DNA from 2 places in the Pseudomonas sp. 20-5 genome. Region 2 is predicted to be linked to the other one. Evidence: riboswitches for the same ligand, from Rfam matches in the RefSeq annotation. Region 2 holds a riboswitch; the other holds the start of a gene.

Region 1 (10,922 bases), 1.9 Mb from region 2:
GTGTTCAAGCATGCAGCCACCCCATGGCCCAGAGTCCGGCCAGCACCAGCAGCCAGAGCAGCACGCCCTGGCGCACCAGCGCCAGGGCCCGATAGATGTCGCGGCCCTGCGGCTGCGGGCCGCTGCCGAGGAGCGGCCGCTGGTGCAGCTCGCCGTGGTAGATCGCCGCGCCGCCCAGGGAAACCCCCAGCGCACCGGCGCCGGCGGCCATCACCGGGCCGGCGTTGGGGCTGTCCCATTGCGGCGCCTGCTCGCGCCAGCAGCGCAGGGCCTGGCGGGTGTCACCGAGCAGCGCGTAGGTCAGCGCCACCAGCCGCGCCGGCAGGTAGTTGAGGATGTCGTCGATCTTCGCCGCGGCCCAGCCGAAGCGCTCGAAGCGCGCGTTGCGGTAGCCCCACATCGCGTCCAGGGTATTGCTCAGGCGATACAGCACCACCCCCGGCGCGCCGGCCACGGCGAACCAGAACAGGGCGGCGTAAACCGCGTCGCTGCCGTTCTCCAGTACCGATTCGGTGGCCGCGCGGGCGACCCCGGCCTGGTCCAGTTCGCGGGTATCGCGGCTGACCAGGTAGCCGACACGTCGCCGCGCCTCGTCCAGGTCGCCGGCGCGCAAGGCCAGCGCCACCGGTTCGGCGTGCTCGCCGAGGCTGCGCAGGCCGAGCGCGGCGTACAGCGCCAGGGCCTGGACCAGCCAGCCGAGGTAGGGAAGTTCAGCGAGCGCCCAGGCCAGCAGGGTCAGCGGCAGTACCGCGAGGACCCAGGCGGTCACCCCGTGGCTGCGCCAGCCGACCCCGGGATCACCCTCGCCGGCCAGGCGCGAGCGGTTGAAACGGCGCTCCAGGCGCTCGGCCAGGCGGCCGAAGGCGACCAGCGGGTGCCAGCCCTGCGGCTCGCCGAAGCGCGCATCCAGCGCCACGCCGAGGATACCCAGCAGTGCGCTCATGCTCGCTCGCCCCAACGGTTCTGGTAGACCAGCTCGGCCAGCGGACGCGGTTCGCTCCAACCCTCCAGCGCCAGCATCGGCGCCGGGTAGAACTCCGCCACCGGGCCCAGGCAGAGCACCGCCACCGCCTCGCTGCCGGGCGGCAGGCCGAGCAACTCGCCCAGCGCGGCCGGATCGAACAACGATACCCAGCCCATCCCCAGGCCCTCGGCGCGACTGGCCAGCCAGAGGTTCTGGATCGCGCAGGCGAGCGACGCCAGGTCCATCTGCGGCAGGGTCCGGCGACCGAACACATGGCGTTCGCGGTCGTCCATCAGGGCGGCGACCAGCAGTTCGGCGCAATCCAGCACGCCCTCGACCTTGAGCCGCATGAACTCGTCGGAGCGCTCGCCGAGGGCTTCGGCGGTACGTCCGCGTTCCTCCTCGACCAGCCCGTGGATGGCCCGGCGCAACGCCGGCTCGGTGATACGGATGAAGCGCCAGGGTTGCATCAGGCCGACGCTGGGCGCCTGGTGCGCGGCCTCCAGCAGCCGCGCGAGCAGCTCCGGCGCCACGCTGCCGCCGCTGAAGTGGCGCATGTCGCGGCGCTCGGCGATGGCCCGGTAGACGGCGGCGCGTTCCGTGGCGCTGAAGGCGTGAGAAGAATCGGACATGTCAGTCGGCGTCTCGCGCGGGCGCCAGCAACGCGGCGGCGGCCTGCGGGTTGGAAGGCAGGTAGAAATGGATATAGGAAGCCGTCAGCCGGCCAAGACGGAACACCGCCTCCGCCGTGTTCCGGCCGTTCGGGCAGACGCCACGGGCCAGAGGCTCGACGGCGCAGTCGAGGGTCGAGTGATGGAAGGTATGCCCGCGCAGCCGCCCTTCCGGCAGCTCGACCTCCTGCAAGGCCAGGGCGGTCAGGCGCTTCTGCAGGCGCGCCCGGCCCGGCAGCAGGCCGAGCAGTTCGCCGCGCTCGCCGTCGGCGTCTTCCAGGCAGTCGAGCAGGTAGAGCATGCCGCCGCACTCGGCCAGCAGCGGCTTGCCGGCGGCATGGTGGGCTCGGATCGCCTCGGCCATGGCGCGATTGCCCTGCAGGCGCCCCAGGTGCAGTTCGGGATAGCCGCCCGGCAGGTACAGGCTGTCCACGGCGGGCAACGCCTGGTCCTGCAGCGGCGAGAAGAACGCCAGCTCGGCGCCGAGTTCGCGCAGCAGGTCGAGATTGGCCTGGTAGAGGAAGGCGAACGAGGCGTCGCGGGCCACGCCGATGCGCACGCCTTCCAGGCTGCGTTGCAGCGGCGCCGGAGCGGGCACCTCGAAGGTCACCGGCTCCGGCAGGTCGGTCTCGGCGCTGGCCCGCAAGGCATCGGCGGCGGCGTCCAGGCGCGCATCGAGATCGGCCAGTTCCTCGGCCTGGACCAGGCCCAGGTGGCGGCTCGGCAGTTCGAATTCGGCCGAGCGCGGCAGGCCGCCGAACCAGCGCATGCCAGGCGGCAGGCAATCGCGCAGGATGTCGCTGTGGCGTTGGCTGCCGACGCGGTTGCCGAGCACTCCGGAAAACGGCAGGTCCGGCTGGAAATGCGCCAGGCCGTAGGCCAGCGCGCCGAAGGTCTGGGCCATCGCCGCGCCGTTGATCACCCCCAGCACCGGCACGCCGAAACGCCGCGCCAGGTCTGCCGCCGAGGGGTTGCCATCGAACAGGCCCATCACCCCTTCGATGAGGATCAGGTCGGCCTCGCCGGCGGCCCGCGCCAGCAGGCGTCGCGCTTCGGCCTCGCCGACCATCCACAGGTCGAGCTGGTAGACCGGCGCGCCGGAGGCGCGGGCGAGGATCATCGGGTCGAGGAAATCCGGCCCGCACTTGAACACCCGTACCCGCCGCCCCTGGCGCGCATGCAGGCGGGCCAGGGCGGCGGTGACGGTGGTCTTGCCCTGGCCGGAGGCCGGGGCGGCGATCAGCAGGGCCGGACAGCGTGCCTGGGTCATGGGCGAAGCGTCTCCGCGCATGGCGCCGGCATCAGAATTCCACTCCTTTCTGCGCCTTGATCCCGGCCTTGAACGCGTGCTTGACCAGGCTCATCTCGGTCACCGTGTCGGCGGCCTCGACCATCCCCGGCTGCGCGCCGCGGCCGGTCACCACCACATGCTGCATGGCCGGGCGCGCCTGGATGTCGGCGAGGACCCTGTCCAGTTCCAGGTAGCCGTGCTTGAGGGCGATGTTCAATTCGTCCAGCACCACCAGGCCCACGTCCGGGTCGGCCAGCAATTGCGCGGCGACCTTCCAGGCTGCCTCGGCCTTGGCGATGTCGCGCTGGCGGTCCTGGGTCTCCCAGGTGAAGCCCTCGCCCATCACGTGGTAGCTGACTTCCTCGGGGAAGCGCCGGAAGAAGGCTTCCTCGCCGGTGCTGGCGGCGCCCTTGATGAACTGCACGACACCGACCTTCATGCCATGGCCCAGGGCCCGCGCGACCATGCCGAAGGCCGAGCTGCTCTTGCCCTTGCCGTTGCCGCTATGCACCAGGAGCACGCCGCGTTCGTCGCGGGCCTGGGCGATCTTCTCGTCGACCACGGCCTTCTTGCGCTCCATCCGCTCGCGGTGGCGCTGGTCCTTCTCAGGGGATTCGTTCATCGTCGATCACTCCTTGCGGCGACGCGGCCGCGCCGTCGCCTCGTTCATTCGAAATACCCGGCCTCACAGAGCCTGGTAGCGCACGCTGAGGTAGACCGCCTGGCCAGGCTGGTTGTAGCCATACGCGGTTTCGTAGTCGGCACCGAACAGGTTGGCGATCCGGCCCTGCAGGCGCCATTCGTCGTTCAGCCGGTACTCGCTGCGCAGGTCGAGGGTGGCGTAGCCGCCCAGGCGCACCTCGTTGGCCGGGTCATCATAGCGTCGGCCTTCGGCGTGCACGCTGGCGCCCAGCGAAAGACGCTCGAAGCGCCGGTCCAGTTCCAGGTTGAACATCCGCTGCGCCCGGCGCGGCAGTTCGTTGCCGTCGTTGACGCCGCCGGAACGGTTTTGCGGGTCGAGGAAGGTCGCGTTGGCGTTCCAGTCCCAGCCCAGCCACTGGCTGCCGAGGACCAGTTCGACGCCACGGATGCGCGCTTCGTCGATGTTGAACGGCACATAAAGCCCCTGACGGGTTGTATAGGTGATCAGCGAGTCGATGTCCGTACGATAGGCATTCACCGCCCAGTGCCCCCAGTCGTGCGTACCGCTGAGACCGACCTCCAGGCTGCGCGAAGTCTCGGCGTCCAGGTCGGGATTGCCGTAGTCGGGGAGGTAGAGTTCGTTGAAGGTCGGCGCCTTGAACGCCGTCCCGTAGCTGACGGTGAAGCGCAGCGCGTCGCTCAGCGCGTAGCCCCAGGCGGCGCTGCCGGTGTCGTGCACGCCGAACTGCTGGTTGTCGTCGCGGCGCAGGCTCAGTTGCCAATCCTGGCGACCGTACCGGCCGAGGTACTGGGCGAACCAGCCTTTGTTCAGCCGCGAGTCGACGCTGAAGGCTTCGCTGCTGCTGATCTCGTCCTTCTGCCAGTCGTAGCCGAGGGTCAGCACATGGCCTTCGGCCAGGGTCAGGTCGTTCTGCCAGGACAGGCTGTCGCGACGGGTATCGAAGCGCGAGTAGAAACGGCCATCCTGATAGGCATCGGCCTTCTCCTCGCTGCGCCCTGCCTGGAGGGTCACCAGCCAGGGATCGAGCGGAGTGAAGCGGGCACGGCCGCCGACCAGGTTCTGCTCGCCGTCGGCGTTGGTATTGAAACCAGAGTTGCCGAAAACCTGGTCATAGTCGTTGTGCGACTTGGCCCTGAGCAGCGTGCCGTCGAGTTCCAGGCCATTGTCGAAGCGATAGCCGCCGCGCAGGTTGCCGGACAGGTTGCGGTAGCCGTCTCGGTCTGGCTCATAGCCCGCAGTACTGGCGCGCTTGGTGTTGATCCCCGCCGTATCGAAACTGCTCACCCCGAGGCTGTACCAGCCGTTGCCAGCGCCGCCGCTGACCCCGGCGCTGCCCTCCAGGGTGTGATGGGTGCCGTAACCGGCGGAGAAGAACGGCTTGGCGCCCTGGCCGTCGCCGCGCCGGGTGAAGATCTGGATCACCCCGCCGATGGCCTCCGAGCCGTACAGGCTGGAACGCGGCCCGCGGACCACCTCGATGCGCTCGATCAGCTCCACCGGCAAGTCCTGGAACGCGGTGAGGCCAGCGCTGGCCGAGCCGACCTTGATGCCGTCGATCAGCACCAGCACATGGTCGGACTCGGTGCCGCGCAGGAACAGCGTGGTGTTCTTGCCGAAACCGCCGTTGTTCGCCAGCGACACGCCGGGTACCTGGCGCAACAGCTCCGGCACGCTGCGCGCCTGGCTGCGCTCGATATCCTCGCGGTCGATGACGCTCACCGCCGCCAGGCTCTGGGAAGCGGTCTGGGCGGTACGGGTGGCGGTCACCACCTGGTCGGCAAGGCTGACCGGTTCGGCCAGGCTCAGGGAAGACGCGCCGCACAGCGCCACGGCTGCCGGGGTCAGGAAAACTCTGTTCATGCTCTGCGCTGCTCCGTCGCTCTCACCCGCGCGACCTGGGTTGAGGCAGACGGAGGACGAAGCGACGGCAGGAGACGTCCGACAGCGCCCTCCGCGATGCCGTGGGTGCGTCAGGCCGGTCTCCGGGCTCGCGAGCGAAGCGCTGGACGCTTCCAGCCGCGCCTTCCCATGCCGGAGCACAGTGGTCATCGAGCGGCTGTCTGATTCGCCTACCGTTGCGGGGGCAGCGCTGGCCTGGTTCCGACGGAACGCACCAGCTTCCCTGTTTCACCCCTTGCGGGGCACCTGTCGCAAGGCGCGCAGCTTAGTGGTTCGGGGCTTGCGCGGTCAATGTGGGCGGCCACCGCAGAACTAGCGCCCGGCTCCGGGGAGCGGGTCCGTGCGCAGCGCCGTCCCGGCCGGAGCATGGCTGCGGCACCACTGCCGCCAGGTGGCCTGCAACTGCACCAGCGCGGCGCCGGCCAGCTCGCCGCGTTCGCTGCCGGCCAGCGGGCTGGCGGCCAGGGCCTTGAGCAGGCGCGCGGTCGGCGGGTCGAGGGCGTGTTCACGCTCGGCCCGCGGGCCATCGCCCAGCAGCGCCAGGCGCAGGCGCCGCAGGTAACGGTCGCGGGCCTGCGCCAGGGACGCCGGGACCTCCTCCAGGCACTGCCGCAGGTAGAGCAGCTCGTCGCCGAAGTCGAGTCCCATCAGGCCGTCCGACCAGGGCTGGCGGCGCCCCTCCGGCAAACGGTCGTAGCGCTGCGCCAGGCGGATCAGGCGATCCGCGGTGCGCCCGCCGAACCAGGCCTCGGCCTGCGCCGGCGAGCGCAGGGTGAGCCGCGCCAGGTCGCCGAGGGTGGCCTGCAGCATGCGCCGGTAATGGCGTTCGCCCGGCCGCAGGCTGACCAGGTTGAACACCAGCACGGCGAAGGCCACCCCGAGCACCGTCGACAGGGCGTTGTTAAGGAAGTGCGCGAGGTCGTAGCTCATGCTGTTGCTCGGCGCGACGTTCTTCACGAAGAAGATGCAGAACGGCGAGGCGATCCCGGCCAGGCTCGCCCGGTTCACGCACAGCGCGGCGAAGAACAGCGGTACGCCCAGGCCCAGGCAAAGCAGCGGGAAGCCGTCCACGCCGGGCAGGTAGAACAGTGCGACGAAGCCGGCCAGCGGGATCGACAGGAGAATCCCGCGAAGGAAGTTCAGGCCGGCCTGGGCCGGGTTGTCGCGGCTGGCGAAGAGACTCAGCACCACGCCGGTGATCGACACCGCGCCCAACCCGCTCGGCCAGGCGCTGGCCAGCCAGAACGCGGCTACGCAGAGGAACGCCAGGGCGCTGCGCAGGCCGAACAGCACGCCGCGCTCGATGTCCCGGTGCCAGGCGATGGCGCCCGGCGCCTGGCGGGTGGGCGCGCCATAGACCAGCGCCTCGACGCTGCGCCCGGCCGCCCTCGCCTCGCCGAGCAGGCGTTCGAGGCAGACCAGGCACAGGTGCAACTGTCCGTGCGCCGCGTCCAGCGCCAGGCGCAAGCGCTGCCGGCAGGCCTCGAACTCGGCCTGGCGGCCCTCGCGCAACAGTGCCTCGAGTTCTTCCAGCCAGGGCTGCAAGGCGTGCGCGCTGGCCGGATCGAGCAGCCTCCGCTCGCGAGCCACCTTGCGCGCCGCGCGCAGCAGGCCGAGCAGGTCGAGGCCAAGCACGCGCAAGGCCTGGGAACGGGCGCGGCCGAGCGCGCCCTCGAACCAGGCGTGGTCGCGCTGGGCGTCCGCCGCGGCGATCCGCCCCAGCGCCGCAAGCAGCTCGCCGCGTTCGTCGGCGCCGCGCAGCTCCGCCGCGGCCGCCTGCAAGCCGGCCTCCCAGGCCGCCTTGCCCTGGTTCGCCAACTGGCGTTCCAGGCGCCGCGGCCAGAGCAGCACATTCACCAGCGCCGCGCAGAGGATGCCCAGGCCGATCTCCGAGCAGCGGGCCACCGCCTGGTCGAACACCGTCGCCGGATCGGCGCTGGCCGGCAGGGCGACGATCGCCGCGGTGTAGCCGGCCAGGACGAAACCGTAGGACGCATGGTTGTGCAGCAGCGACGCGCCGGCGGTGCAGAACGCCAGCCAGAGCGCCATCAGCAGGAGGAAGGGCAGCGATGCCTGGCCATAGAGCGCGACCATGCCGATGGACACCAGCGCACCGGCGCAGGTGCCGATCAGGCGGAACATGCCCTTGGCCAGGACCATGCCGCTATAGGGCTGGCTGACCACGAACACCGTCATCAATGCCCATTGCGGCTGCTCCAGCTCCAGGCTGAAGGCCAGGTACAGGGCCAACCCGCCGGCCAGCAGGGCCTTCACGGCGAACTGCAGTTCGTGCAGGCGCGGGCACAGCAGCACCTGCACCAGGTCGGAGGAAAAGAAGGAAGGCTTGGCCATCGCGGACGCCCCGAAATACATGAGCGAGCGAATTATTAGCAAGCTAATTTCTATTGTCCAGCCTCTCCGCGAACTTTCCGGAAGAGCGTTTCGCCCTGCGAAACATGCGCCACGGAGGCCCACTGGAGCCGACCAACACGCCTGCGCAGAAGGCGCCAACTGGCAGCAGCACGCGCCAAGCGTTCGTATACAATATCCCGCACGTATCCCATGCCATGCAGGTTGTCCCGCTTGCCTCTCTCCATGCTCAACGCCCCTAACCTGGGCATCGCCCCTTCGGCCTCCGAGATCATCGCCAAGCACCTGCGCGAAGCGATCATCGCCGGGCATTTCGCCGAGGACGAACCGATCCGCCAGGACGACATCGCGCAACTCTTCAATGTCAGCAAGATTCCCGTCCGCGAGGCCCTCAAGCGCCTGGAGGCGGAAGGCCTGGTGCTGTTCCAGCGCAACAAGGGCGCGGTGGTGACGCGTATTTCCGAACCGGAACTGGCGCAGATGTTCGAAGTGCGGGTGCTGCTCGAGGCGCAGGCGATCCGCCTGGCGGTGCCGAACATGAACGAGACCACCTTCGCCCGCGCCGAGGCGATCTGCGCCGACTTCGTCGGCGAAGACAACGTCGGCCGCTGGGCCGAACTCAACTGGCAACTGCACGCCTGCCTCTACGAACCGGCACAGCGGCCGTTCCTGGTCAACCTGATCCGCTCCATCCACGACAAGCTGGAACGTTACCTGCGCATGCAGATGAGCCTGTCCGAAGGCAAGCAGCGCGCCGACCAGGAACACCGCGAGATCGTCGCCGCCTGTCGCGCCGGCGATGCCGAACGGGCCGCGGCACTGATCGAGGCACATATCGTCGGGGTCTGCCGGACCCTCTACGAACACCTGCCGAACCGCCCGGCCAGCACCTGAGCCGGGCCATCCCGGCTATGCCGCTTTCGTCATCCGCCTGAGTGAAAACCCTCAAGCGCCCCGCCCCGCCGAAACGCCACCCTGTGGCGCATTCCCCGGCACAGGCGAGGGCCACCATGCAACGCATCCGCATCATCGATTCGCATACCGGCGGCGAGCCCACCCGCCTGGTCATCGGCGGTTTTCCCGATCTCGGCCAGGGCGACATGGCCGAGCGCCGGCGCCTGCTCGGCGAGCGCCATGACGCCTGGCGCGCCGCCTGCATCCTCGAACCGCGCGGCAGCGACGTACTGGTCGGCGCCCTGCTCTGCGCACCGGTCGATCCCGAAGCCTGTGCCGGAGTGATCTTCTTCAACAACAGTGGCTACCTCGGCATGTGCGGCCACGGCACCATCGGCCTGGTCGCCTCGCTGGCACACCTCGGGCGGATCGGTCCCGGCGTGCACCGCATCGAGACGCCGGTCGGCGAGGTCGAGGCGACCCTCCACGAGGACGGCTCGGTCAGCGTGCGCAACGTGCCGGCCTACCGCTACCGTCGCCAGGTCAGCGTCGAAGTGCCCGGCATCGGCCGGGTCAGCGGCGACATCGCCTGGGGCGGCAACTGGTTCTTCCTGGTCGCCGGACACGGCCAGCGCATCGCCGGCGACAACCTCGACGCCCTCACCGCCTACACCGTCGCCGTCCAGCAGGCGCTGGAAGACCAGGGCATCCGCGGCGAGGACGGCGGCGCCATCGATCACATCGAACTGTTCGCCGACGATCCCCACGCCGACAGCCGCAACTTCGTGCTCTGCCCCGGCAAGGCCTACGACCGCTCGCCCTGCGGCACCGGCACCAGCGCCAAGCTGGCCTGCCTGGCCGCCGACGGCAAGCTGCTGCCCGGCCAGCCCTGGCGCCAGGCGAGCGTGATCGGCAGCCAGTTCGAGGGGCGTTACGAATGGCTCGACGGCCAGCCCGGCGGGCCCATCGTGCCGACCATCCGCGGCCGCGCCCACGTCAGCGCGGAAGCCACCCTGCTGCTGGCGGACGACGATCCGTTCGCCTGGGGCATCCGCCGGTGAACGCCGAGGTCATCGTGGTCGGCGCCGGCATCGTCGGCAGCGCCTGCGCCCATGAACTGGCGCGTCGCGGCCTCGACGTACTGGTGCTGGACAGCCGCCGCGGCGGTGCCACCGCGGTGGGCATGGGCCATCTGGTGGCGATGGACGACAACCCGGCCGAACTGGCCCTCAGCGACTACTCGACCCAGGCCTGGCGCGCCTGGGCGGCGGAGTTGCCGGAGGATTGCGCCTATCGCGGCTGTGGCACCCTCTGGCTGGCCGCCGATGCCAGCGAACTCGCCGAGGCCGAACGCAAGCGCCAGGCGCTGCAAGCCGCCGGCGTTGCCTGCCGGATGCTTGGCGCCGCGCGCCTGTACGCCCTCGAACCGGCCCTGCGGCCGGGCCTGGCCGGCGCCCTGGAGGTGTCCGGCGACGGCATCCTCTACGCGCCCAACGCCGCGCGCTGGCTGCTCGACCAGGCCGGGCCGCGCCTGCGACGGCTGTACGCCGAAGTCAGCGAAGTGGACGGCAGCCGCCTGCGCCTGGCCGACGGCCGCTGGCTGAGCGCCGAGGCGCTGGTGCTGGCCAACGGCATCCATGCCGGCGAGCTGTGCGCGGAGCTGCCGATCCGCCCGAAGAAAGGCCACCTGCTGATCACCGACCGCTATCCCGGCACCCTCCGCCATCAACTGGTGGAACTCGGCTATGTCAGCAGCGCCCATGCCAGCAGCGGTACCTCGGTAGCCTTCAACGCCCAGCCGCGCCCCACCGGGCAGGTCTTCCTCGGCTCCTCGCGGCAGTTCGACACGCTCGACCCGCAGGTGGAAGGCCCGGTGCTGGCGCGCATGCTGCGGCGTGCCCTGGACTACCTGCCGGGGCTCGCCGGCCTCAATGCGATCCGCGCCTGGACCGGCTTCCGCGCCGCCACTCCGGACGGCCTGCCGCTGCTTGGCGAGCACCCGGCGCAGCCGGGCCTGTGGCTGGCGGTCGGCCACGAGGGCCTGGGCGTGACCACCGCGCCGGGCAGCGCGCGCCTGCTCGCCGCCCAGTTGTTCGGCGAAACGCCGCCGCTGGATGCCACGCCTTATCTGCCGCAACGCTTCCTCTCCAGCTCCGGGAGTGCCCGTCC
Region 2 (10,922 bases):
GTGGGACTTGAGCGAGCGCGCCTGGCCCTGGTCGAACATCAGTTCGCCGTAGATGTCGTCCTCGACCACCCCGATGTTGTGTTCGGCGGTCAGTTTCAGCAGTTGCTTCTGGCGATCCTCGGGAATCGTCCCGCCGAAGGGATTGCTCAGCCGCGCGGTCAGCACCAAGGCCTTGATCGACCACTGGTTGGCCGCCAGTTGCAGCGCTTCAAGGCTGATCCCGGTGCGCGGGTCGCTGGGGATCTCGATGACCTTCAGGCCCAGCACGTCGGCCAGTTGCAGCAGGCCGTAGTAGCTCGGCGACTCGGTGGCGATCAGGTCGCCGGGACGGGTCAGCACCCGCAGGGCCATGTGGATCGCATCCACGCAGCCGTGGGTGATGGTCACCTGCGACGGGTCGACCACCACGCCGGCGTCGCGCATGCGGATCGCCACCTGCCGCCGCAGCGGCTCGAAACCGGGGCTGAACATGTAGCTGAACGCCCGTGGGCTCTGGAAGCGGGTGACCTTGGCCAGTTGCTGGTGCAAGGCGCGCACCGGCAGGTAGTCCACGTGCGGCACCGCCGCGCCGAGCGGGAATACCCCTTCGCGGCGGGACTCGGCGAGCACCTGGTTGATGATGCTGCTGCGGGTGACCAGGCCGGGACGCTCGACCCGCGCGATATCCGGGGTCGGCGCGGTCAGCGCCGGGGTGCGGTGGACGTAGAAGCCGGATTGCGGACGGGCGCGGATCAGTCCCTGGTCCTCGAGGGTGGCGTAGGCCTGCAGCACGGTGGCGTGGCTGACGTTCAACTGGGTACTGAGCTTGCGCACCGACGGTACCCGCTCGCCCGGCTGGTAGACGCCACGGCGAATGTCCTCGGCCAACTGCTGGGCGATGCGTTGGTAAAGCAGCAGATTGGTCATGGCGGGTTTTCCTCGGCGATTGAACCGAAACAGTAGCTCAATTCGTGAAACTGCTCCAGAACAGTTCGGCCGACAACCAGGCATACAGTCGCAAAACTGTACGGGTCGGTCGCAGAGACGGCGCGTTCGCGAGGAAAAGAAAACCCGGTCGGTCGCCACCGGCCGGGTGCGGGCGGGAAACAGTCCGCCAAGAGCCGCCTGGGGAGCGGCCATAGGGAAAGTCAGAAACGCAACGCGTCCGCCGCCGCGCTCTCGCCGGTCAACGCTTGCCAGGCGAAGGGGCTTGGCGCCAGGCCGAGATCGCCGAACAGGCGGTAGTCCGGGACGGCGGCGGGCTGGCGGGCGGCCGGGGAAAAATCATCGCGGCCGAGGCGGGTGACCAGAACCCGGGCCTGCACCTGCAACGCCACCAGGCTGAGGCTTTCCCGCGCCGTGCAGCCCGCCTCGCCGCACGCCACCGGCGAGTCCTCCAGCAGGAGTTCCTGGCGGCGTGCTTCGGCAACCGCGCGGAGTTCGGCGGCGAAGGACGGCTGGCACAGGCTCAGCAACAACGGCAGGACGAAACGGGCAAAGCGGGGCTGGCGGATCATGCGGATTCCTCGGCTGCGGCGGGATGGCTCCCGGGGGCTGGCGAGGATTGTTCCGCAACTGGCGGTCGAGATGTTTCGAACCCGGTCAGGCGAGTTCGTGGAGCCAGTTCATCACGCCCAGGGCGATCAGTTCGGCGTCACTGTTGAGGCCTATCTTGACCATCGCGTTCTTCTTGTGGGTGCTGATGGTCGACACGCTGCGCATGGTCCGCTGGGCGATCTCGCTGACCGTGTCGCCACGCGCCAGGCGCCGGAGGATGTCCACCTCGGTGGGGCTCAGCGGCTTGCCGGTATGCCGCTGCGGGTGCAGGCCGGGGTCGAGGAAGGTCTGTCCGAGCGCCATGCACTCCAGCGCCGCCTTCAGCGTCTCCAGCGGGCTGCGCTTGCTGATGTAGGCCGAGGCGCCGCTGCGCAGGACCGCCTTGGCCAGCAACGGCGCGCTGAACACCGAGTAGACCATCACCTTCATTTGCGGGCAGTGCCGAGTCAGCCATTCCACCAGGTGGATACCGTCGCGGCTGCGCTGGCCAGGCAAGCCCAGCTCGGTGATCAGGATGCTTTCCGGCGGCAGGTCGGCCAGGCGCTCCACCAGGCTGTCGCTATCGCCGACCACCGCCAGCACCTGGCGTCCGCACTCCTCGCTGAGGTAGCGCTGCAGCGCCCACTGCATGACCGGGAAGGAATCGGCGATCACCAACCCCGGCAGGGTTTCGTTCGAACTCATGGCGCCTCTCTACTCGTTATAACGAAATACAAGGTGCTTATGCTGCACGGATTGCCGCTCGAACTAGTTCGATCCCGATGATAGCCCGCTCTTGCGCAAGTTCTGACAGAGAAATCCAGCGCCACCCGGTTCGCCAGACGAAAAAAGCCCCGGACCCTTTGGGGTACCGGGGCTTCCTGCGGCGGCGCGGTTCTCAGCGCGGCGCGCTGAGCTGGCCCTTGTCGTTGGAGAAGACGATCTCCACCCGGCGGTTCTGCGCCCGTCCCCGGTTGGAGGCGTTGTCGGTGACCGGGAAGGCTTCGCCGTAGCCGACCACCTGCATGCGCGCGGGATCCACGCCGAGATCGGCGAGCACGTCGGCCACCGCCTGGGCGCGCTCGCGCGACAGGTCGAGGTTGGCCTGCCTGTCGCCGACGCTGTCGGTATAGCCTTCGATGCGGATCACCCGCCGCGGATTGAGCTGGAGGAACTGCACCAGCTTCAGCGCAGTGCGGTTGGCCGCCGGCTTGAGTTCGGCGCGGTTGAAGTCGAACAGCACGTCGCCAAGGGTGAGCACCAGGCCACGCTCGGTTTCCTCGGTGCTGAGACTGGCGATCTCCTCGCTCAGGCGCTGGCCCTGCTCCTGCACGCTGAGCAGCTTGGCTTCGCGCAGGGCCAGTTGCAGGCGCTCGCGCTCCAGTTGCAGGCGGGTCAGGCGCTCCTGGTTGAGGTTGAGCAAGGCGTGCTGGCGAGCGATCTCGCTGTAGCGCTGGCTCAGGTAGGCATACTGGATCACGTCGCTGCTGCTGCCCCAGTAGCTGGACAGGCGTTCGGCGCGGGCCAGCGATTCGCCGGCGCGGATCACATCCTTGGGCGCCGCGCGGAGCACGTCGGAATCTTCCTTGACCTGATCGAACTCGCTCTGCGCCTTGGCCAGCGACTGTTCGCTGAGCTTGTGGTCGGCGCAGCCAGCCAGCGCGGCGCAGGCCAGCAGGGTGGCGAAGAGAGTCGCTTTGCCCGGCATCAGTCGGTCTCCCCCAGTTGCTTGCGCAGACGTTTCAGGCTCTTGTCCAGCTCGCCGAGCTGGTCCTTGCTCTTCTGCGTCAGCACCTTGGACTCGGCGAGGCGTGCGTCCAGCTCGGCCTGCTCGGCCAACAGGCGCGCCTTCTTGTAGGACTCCGCGGTCATCGCGATCTGCGCCGCGGCGTACTTGTCCTGGGCCAGTTTCAGCTCGGCCACGTCGTCGGTGGCACCCACCGCCTTGGCCTGCTCCAGCGCCTGTTCGGTCAGGCGCATCTGCTCCAGCGGAGCCGGGTCGTTGCTCGCACAACCGCTCAGGGTCAGCGCGGCGAGGCCTGCGGCCATCATCCATCGAATGCTCACAAGTCACTTTCCTGCGTAGTCGAACTGGCGCCGGAAGCCGGCAATTGCTGGGCTTTCCAGCGTTCGAGATTGTCCTGCAAGAGCGTTACGGGAACGCCGGCAGCCGACAATTCTGTCATCTTTTTCGCCAGTTGTCCGCGCAGCCACGGATCGTTGCAGGCGGAGTTGTGCGACAGCGTCAGGTACAGCCCCTCGCTGCTCAGCACCGGTTCCAGCGCCTCCAGGTCGTCGGCCATGCCCAGCGCCTCGACCTGGGCCTGCCCGGGCAGCGCCTGGTAGAGGAGGAACTCGCTGCGCTTGAGCATCAGGTCCTGCAAGCCCTGGGTCAGGCTCGGCACCGGCTTCAGGTCGAGACTGGCCTTGGCGAAGCGGTCGAACTCCTCGCCCAGGCTGCTGCCGGCCAGCACGCTGCCCTTGTGCCCGATCAGGTCGTCGCGGCCGATGAACGGGAACGCGGCGTCCTTGTTCACCCAGACCACCCCGCTGGTCATCAGGAACGGCGGATGTACATAGTCCATGCTGCCGAGCCGTGCCAGGGTCAGGTAGGCCCCGGCGAGCAGGTCGGCGCGACCGCTGGTCACCTCTTCCTGGGCCTCCTCCCAGGAGCCGCTGTAGAGCACGTCGATGCGCACGCCGAGCTCCTTGCCCAGGCGCTGCAACAGGTCGGCATTGGCTCCGATCAGGCGCTTCGGATCCTGCGGGTCGCGCCACAGGTAGGGTGGGTACTCCGGGTTGCCGGTGGCCACCAGGCGCTCGCAGGAGCCGGCCGCCGCGGCCAGCCCCGGAACGAACAGCGCCGCCAGCAGGATGCCGGCCAGGCGGCACGGGGAACAGCGAAAGGACATGGATTCAGGCTCCGCGGTACAGGGATGCGCGCAGCAGTCTGCCACATTTCCGCGCGCGCTCCCGCCCCGCTATTCCGATGGGTACCAGCGCGGCGTGTAGACCCAGGCTTCGCCGTCGGCGCGCGGGAAGCTGCGGGTAGTGGACGAGCCGATGATCACCAGGGTGCGCATGTCCACCTGCTCCGCACGCAGCTCGCCCAGGGTGGTGCGCAGCAGGCGCTCACCGGGCCGCCCGATGTCGCGACCGAGCACCACCAGGGTCTGCGGCGAACGATGGCGGGCGACGATCTCCAGCGCCCGTCCCAGTTGCCAGGGCCGCGCCCGCGAGATCGGATTGTAGAAAGCCATCGCCAGGTCGGCGGCGCCGGCCAGGTCCAGGCGCCGCTCGATCACCTCCCAGGGCTTGAGGTTGTCGGACAGCGACAGCAGGCAGAAATCGTGGCCCAGAGGCGCCCCCGCCCTGGCCGCGGTGGCCAGGGCCGCCGAGACGCCAGGGAAGATCCGCAGCTCGACCGCGTCCCAGGCCGGCTCGCCAGCGCCATGCAGGGCTTCCAGCACCGCGGCGGCCATGGCGAACACGCCGGGGTCGCCGGACGATACCAGCACCACCGCCCTGCCCGTCGCCGCCAGTTCGAAGGCATGCCGGGCGCGCTGCAATTCCTCGCGGTTGTCGCTGCCATGCAGCACCTGTCCGGCGCGGAAGGGTCCGGCCATGTCGACGTAGGTCTGGTAGCCGAGGATGTCCTCGGCCTCGTCCAGTGCCCGCCGCGCCGCAGGCACCATCAGCTCGGCGCAGCCGGGCCCCAGGCCGATCACTGTGAGTCGGCCGCGACGCTGGCCGATGCGGTCCATCGCCAAGGGCGCGGCGGCCACCGCCAGCCGGTCGCCGACCTGCTCGGCGGCGGGCAAGGCCTGGCGCAGGCGCGCAGCGGGATCGGCCTGCGGCAGGAAGCGCAGCGGTACGCCGAGCGCATCGGCGGCGGCCTGCAGGCGCGGATCGGCCATCCGCGCGCTGTCGGCCAGCAAGCCGCCGAGCGCCGCCGCGGCCAGGCCGGCATCGACCAGCGCCTGGCGCACCGCGTCCGCCGCCGCGTCGGCAGGTTCGAGCGCCGCCAGCACGCAGCGCGGATGGATCAGCAGTTCCTCGGCCCGCGGCGCACGCGCCGAGGGCGTCACGTGAATCGCCAGCGCTGCCTCCGGGTCGCGCGGCAAACGGGCCGCGTCGAGCCAGTCGGCGGCACCCTCGACGCGCACCGGCTGGCCACCGAGCAAATCGGCAACGAAGCGCTTGCCCTGCTCCAGGTCGGCCAGGACATAACCGGCGGGCGGGTTGAGCACGCAGGTGCCGAAGCGCAGCTCGCCGCTGGTGGTGATCGCCGGCGCCACGGCCAGCACCTCGCCGATTTCCCGCGCCAGCCGGTTGACCCCGGCCAGCCCGCCGAGCAGCGGCACCACCGCGCTGCCGTCCTCGGCCAGGGCCAGCACCGGCGGCTCCGCTCCCTTGCGTTGCAACAACGGCGCCAGGCTGCGAATGACGATGCCGGCGGCGCACAGGGCGACGATCGGGCGGTCGGCGCAATACAGTTCGCGCAGGGTGTCGCCGAAGTCCGTATAGGAACGGTCGGCCTCGACCCGCCCGGCGAGCCCGTGGACCAGCGCCCCGGGATAGAGCGCCTGGACCCGCCGCGCGGTATCCAGCGCGCCCTGGCCGAGGATGACGATGGCCGGAACCTGCTGGGCGTCACTCACCGCCGGCCCCTCCCTGCCACTTGTCGCCGGGAACGACGATCAGCGAGAAGTACGGCGAGGCCATCGGCTCCACCCGTTCCAACGGCACGATCCGCTGGTTGGCCATGGTCGCCCGCTCGACGTACAGCGCGCGGCGCTCGAGGCCAAGCTCGACCAGCACGCGGCGGACCTTGTCGAAATTGCGGCCGAGCTTCATCACCACCGCCGCGTCGGCATCCGCCAGGCGCCGGCGCAACTCCTCCTCGGGCAGCACTCCGGAGAGCACCGAGAGGCTCTGGTTGCGGTACACCAGCGGCGCACCGAGCACCGCCGCGCCGCCGAGCATCGAGCAGACGCCAGGCACCACTTCGCTTTCGTAGCGCGTCGCCAGGCGGTCGTGCAGGTACATGTAGGAACCGTAGAAGAACGGGTCGCCCTCGCAGATCACCGCCACGTCGCGGCCGGCGTCCAGGTGCGCGGCCAGCTGTTCGGCGGCGGTGTCGTAGAAATCGCTGATGATGGTCTCGTAGCACAGCGGCGGTTCCAGCTTCTCGGTGGTCACCGGGTAGACCAGCGGCAGGCGCACCTGGGCCTGGTCCAGGTGCGCCTCGATGATGCCGAAGGCGTTGCCCTTCTTGCCCTTGGCCACGAAATAGCCGACCACCGGCGCCGCGCGCAGCAGACGCAGGGCCTTGAGGGTGATCAGTTCGGGATCGCCGGGCCCGACGCCCAGGCCCAGCAGGCGGCCCTTCACGACACTCATCATTCGCGCTCCGTGGCCAGGGCGTTCACCGCCGCGGCGGCCATGGCGCTGCCGCCACGGCGACCGCGGACGATCACGTAGGGCACCCCGCGGCTATCGGCGGCGAGCATCTCCTTGGATTCCGCGGCGCCGACGAAGCCGACCGGGAAGCCCAGGATCAGCGCCGGTTTCGGCGCGCCGGCGTCGAGCATTTCCAGCAGGTAGAACAGCGCGGTCGGCGCGTTGCCGATCACCACCACGCTGCCCTCCAGGTGCTCGCGCCAGTGCTCCAGGGCCACCGCCGAGCGGGTATTGCCGAGTTCCGTGGCGAGCGCCGGCACGTCCGCTTCGTTGAGGGTGCAGATCACCCGGTTGGCGGCGGGCAGCCGCGAGCGGGTCACGCCTTCGGCGACCATCCGCGCGTCGCAGAGGATCGCCGCGCCGGCGGCCAGCGCGGCGCGGCCGGCGGCGCCGGCGCCGGGCGAGAAGCGCAGGTCGTCGACCACGTCGACCATGCCGCAGGCGTGGATCACCCTGACCGCGAGCTTTTCAAGGTCGGCCGGGATGCCGGCGAGGTTCGCTTCGGCGCGGATGGTAGCGAACGACTGGCGATAGATCGCCTGGCCATCGCGGATGTAGTCAATCATGCGGGTTTTCCGGAAGTGGGCTGGGAAGGCAGGGCCGCCAGGTAGTCGGCGGCCGTGGCGAAAGTCAGGCGGCTGGCCAGCAACTGGCCGAATCCGGGGTGACATGGGTCGTGCCGGTACAGGTCGTAGAACCCGCCGCTGCGCGCCAGCAGGGTGAGCGGCGCGCGGTGGGCGGCGGCGCAGGACCGTTCGCAGCCGCACAGGTGCAGTTGCGGCAGGTCGCTGCGCGGGCCGAGGCGTTCGGCCAGGCGCAAGGCGTCGCCCTTGGTGTCGGCCAGGCCTCTGGCGCAGGCGCTGGAACCGCTGCAGGCGATCAGCCGCGCCAACGGCGCATCGGGCTCGGTCAGCAGGCCGAGTCCGCGCAGGCCGAGCAGCGCCTGGTCGGCCTCGGCATGCGCCAGGTTCGGCAGGAGCACGCCTTGCCAGGGGGTCAGGCGCAGGCTGCCGTCGCCATGGCGTTCGACCAGCTCGGCCAGGCCTTCCAGGCAAGCGCTGTCGAGCCGGCCGAGCGGCGCCGCCGCGCCGACCATCACCAGGCCCGGCTGGCGTTGCGGCTGGACGCCGAGATGACTCCACGGACGCCCCGGCGAACGCCGCCAGGCCGCCACCCGCTCGTCACGCCGCAGAGGGAAATCCAGGCGCGCCTGCAAGGCCTCCAGCAAGGGTTCTCCGTCCAGCTCCTGCAACAGGTGGCGCATCCGCGTCTGTTGCGGCTGGGCGCGCTCGAGGAACAGGTCGAGCAACGCCAGCACCAGGGACTCGCCCCGCTCCGCCGGCAACGCCGCCAGGGGGCGGTCGCGGGCCGGGCAGCCGGCGAGTCCGAAGACCAGCGTCGCGGTCGGCGCCGCGGGCATCGGCGAGAGCCAGATGTCATGGGGATGTTCGAGCATCGCCAGGTCTTCGCCGCCGTCCAGCTGGATGGCGAACTTGGCCGACAGCGCGTGGTAGCGGCTGCCCGCCTGGAGCCGCAGCAACAGCCGAGCGGCCAGCGGGCGCACGTCCAGCGACAGGTGCGGATCGAGCCCGGCGGCCGGGCTGAGCATCAGGTTGCGCACGTCGTCGGCGCCGGCCAGGGACCCATGCCGGGGACCGAGGCCGGCGTCCAGCAGGCGGCGGACAAGCCGCTCTTCCTCGCCGCGACGGACGCCGCGCAATTGCAGGTTGGAACGGTTGGTCGCCTCGATCACGCCGCTGGCGCAATCCCGCGCCGCGGCCGCCACGGCGCGTGCCTGGGCGGCGTCCAGGCGGCCGGCGTCGAGCTTGATGCGGCAGATGCCGCCGTCCAGCGCCTGGACGATACGCAGCAGGCCGGGACAGGGCGACGGACGTGGTACGGGCAGGGGCGCCGGGGTCTGGTCGTCGTTCAAAAACGCTACTCGAATCGGCGTCGCGGCGACCGCACCGCTGTCCCCCAGGGACAGACCACGGCATCGGTACACCCCGCCCGATGTTGGCACTCGCGACTGGTTTCGGCGGCAGGTCTCCTGGCTCGCAGCCCGGCGTTCCACCCGGGGGAGGAACCTCCGCTTCGCGCCGCCTTCCCGGTAATCCAGTGGCGAATGGCGCGAATACAGGCTGCATACAGTTGCGGGGGCAGCCACGGCTAGGCCCGGGCTTCGAAAAGACCGTGGCTCCGTGTTCCCTCTTCGGCCCTCGTTGGCCCCGCGCTAACGCGAAAGGGCCGGGCACCGACGAACGCGCTATTATGCCGCCCAGCCCGGGGCCGGGAAAACCCATTCCGTCCGGAAGCCGTCGCGGGCCCTTCACAGACGCATTTCAGGAGTATCGGAACCGTGTCATCGGCAGACTCGACGCCGCCCTGGCTGACCCTGGTGGGCATCGGCGAGGACGGTTATCCCGGCCTCGGCAAGCAGGCCCGGCGTGCCCTGCTACAAGCCAGCCGGATCGTCGGCGCGGCGCGCCAGCTGGAACTGCTGCCGCCGTGCATCGGCGCCGCCCGCGAAACCTGGCCGACGCCGTTCTCCCTGGAACCATTGCTGGCCCGGCGCGGCCAGCCGACCTGCGTGCTGGCCAGCGGCGACCCGATGCTGTTCGGCGTCGGCGCCAGTCTCGCCCGGCAACTGCCGGCGACCGAACTGCGGGTCCTGCCGGCGCCCTCCTCCCTCTCGCTGGCCGCCGCCCGCCTCGGCTGGGCCCTGCAGGAGGTCGCCTGCCTGTCGCTGGTGGCGCGCCCGCTGGCGGCGCTGCAGGCACAGGTCCACGACGGCCGGCGCCTGCTGGTCCTGAGCAACGACGGCGACAGCCCGGCCGCCATCGCCCGCCTGTTGAACGCCCGTGGCTTCGGCGCCAGTCGCCTGAGCGTGCTGGAACACCTCGGCGGGCCGCTCGAGCGCCGTCTCGACGGCCTCGCCGGCGACTGGTCGCTGCCGCGCGCCGCCGATCTCAACCTGGTGGCGGTGGAATGCCGCGCCGGCGCCGGCGCCGTGCGCCTGCCGCTGACCCCGGGCCTGGCCGACGAAGCCTATCGTCACGACGGCCAGTTGACCAAGCGCGACGTCCGCGCCGTGACCCTGGCGCGCCTGGCGCCCTGCCCCGGCGAGCTGCTCTGGGACGTCGGTGCCGGTTGCGGCTCCATCGGCATCGAATGGATGCGCGCGCACCCCAGTTGCCGGGCGATCGCCATCGAAGCCAACGACGAGCGCCAGGAACATATCCGCCACAACCGCGACGCCCTCGGCGTACCGACCCTGCACCTGGTCGCCGGCAGCGCCCCGGAGGCGCTGCTGGAACTGCCCGAGCCGGACGCCATCTTCATCGGCGGCGGAGTCACCGCCGAGGGCGTGCTGGAAACCTGCTGGGAGCGCCTGCGGCCCGGCGGCCGCCTGCTCGCCAACGCGGTCACCCTGCAGAGCGAACGGGTGCTGCTCGACTGGCAGCAACGCCTGGGTGGCGACCTCACCCGCCTCGGCGTCGCCCACGCGCGACCGCTGGGCGGTTTCGACACCTGGAGCCAGGCCTTGCCGATCACCCTGCTGGAATTGCGCAAGCCCGCCGCCAGGAAGCCTCCCCGCGATGCGTGAGGAAACCCCCGAGCAGCCCGCGCCGTTGCGCAGCGGCTACACCACCGGCAGTTGCGCCACCGCCACCAGCCTGGCGGCGGCGCGCCTGCTGCTGGGCGGCACGATCAGCGACGCGGTGCAGATCGTCCTGCCCAAGGGCCAGCAGGTGCTGATGCGCCTGGAATTCTGCCGCGCCTGGGAAAACGGCGCGGAAGCCGGCACCCTCAAGGATGCCGGCGACGATCCCGACGTCACCCATGGCGCCCTGGTGTTCGCCCGGGTGCGCCTGAGCGCCGAGCCTGGCGTGCGCTTCCATGCCGGCCCCGGGGTCGGTACGGTGACCCGCCCGGGGCTGACC

Evidence for each region. Region 2 has a riboswitch for cobalamin ahead of cobG (precorrin-3B synthase). Riboswitches for the same ligand answer to the same signal wherever they lie in the genome.
Region 1: another riboswitch for cobalamin. It lies ahead of btuB (TonB-dependent vitamin B12 receptor); the one in region 2 lies ahead of cobG (precorrin-3B synthase).

Annotation. Positions count from the first base shown of each region.
Region 1 covers NZ_CM165584.1:4,179,547-4,190,468, forward strand. Annotated here, with positions in the region: gene cobD (threonine-phosphate decarboxylase CobD) at 1-12, opposite strand, end outside; gene cbiB (adenosylcobinamide-phosphate synthase CbiB) at 5-943, opposite strand; gene bluB (5,6-dimethylbenzimidazole synthase) at 940-1,596, opposite strand; gene AC1RB9_RS19220 (cobyrinic acid a,c-diamide synthase CobB) at 1,598-2,905, opposite strand; gene cobO (cob(I)yrinic acid a,c-diamide adenosyltransferase) at 2,937-3,548, opposite strand; gene btuB (TonB-dependent vitamin B12 receptor) at 3,612-5,450, opposite strand; cobalamin riboswitch at 5,547-5,754, opposite strand; gene AC1RB9_RS19235 (FUSC family protein) at 5,802-7,841, opposite strand; gene AC1RB9_RS19240 (GntR family transcriptional regulator) at 8,085-8,753, shown strand; gene AC1RB9_RS19245 (4-hydroxyproline epimerase) at 8,870-9,814, shown strand; gene lhpB (D-hydroxyproline dehydrogenase subunit beta LhpB) at 9,811-10,922, shown strand, end outside.
Region 2 covers NZ_CM165584.1:2,234,217-2,245,138, reverse strand. Annotated here, with positions in the region: gene AC1RB9_RS10530 (aminotransferase-like domain-containing protein) at 1-906, opposite strand, end outside; gene AC1RB9_RS10525 (hypothetical protein) at 1,128-1,496, opposite strand; gene AC1RB9_RS10520 (LuxR C-terminal-related transcriptional regulator) at 1,582-2,220, opposite strand; gene AC1RB9_RS10515 (OmpA family protein) at 2,414-3,223, opposite strand; gene AC1RB9_RS10510 (DUF4398 domain-containing protein) at 3,223-3,582, opposite strand; gene AC1RB9_RS10505 (substrate-binding periplasmic protein) at 3,579-4,427, opposite strand; gene cobJ (precorrin-3B C(17)-methyltransferase) at 4,497-6,176, opposite strand; gene AC1RB9_RS10495 (precorrin-2 C(20)-methyltransferase) at 6,169-6,921, opposite strand; gene AC1RB9_RS10490 (precorrin-8X methylmutase) at 6,918-7,544, opposite strand; gene cobG (precorrin-3B synthase) at 7,541-8,911, opposite strand; cobalamin riboswitch at 9,002-9,252, opposite strand; gene cbiE (precorrin-6y C5,15-methyltransferase (decarboxylating) subunit CbiE) at 9,338-10,585, shown strand; gene AC1RB9_RS10475 (cobalt-precorrin-5B (C(1))-methyltransferase) at 10,578-10,922, shown strand, end outside.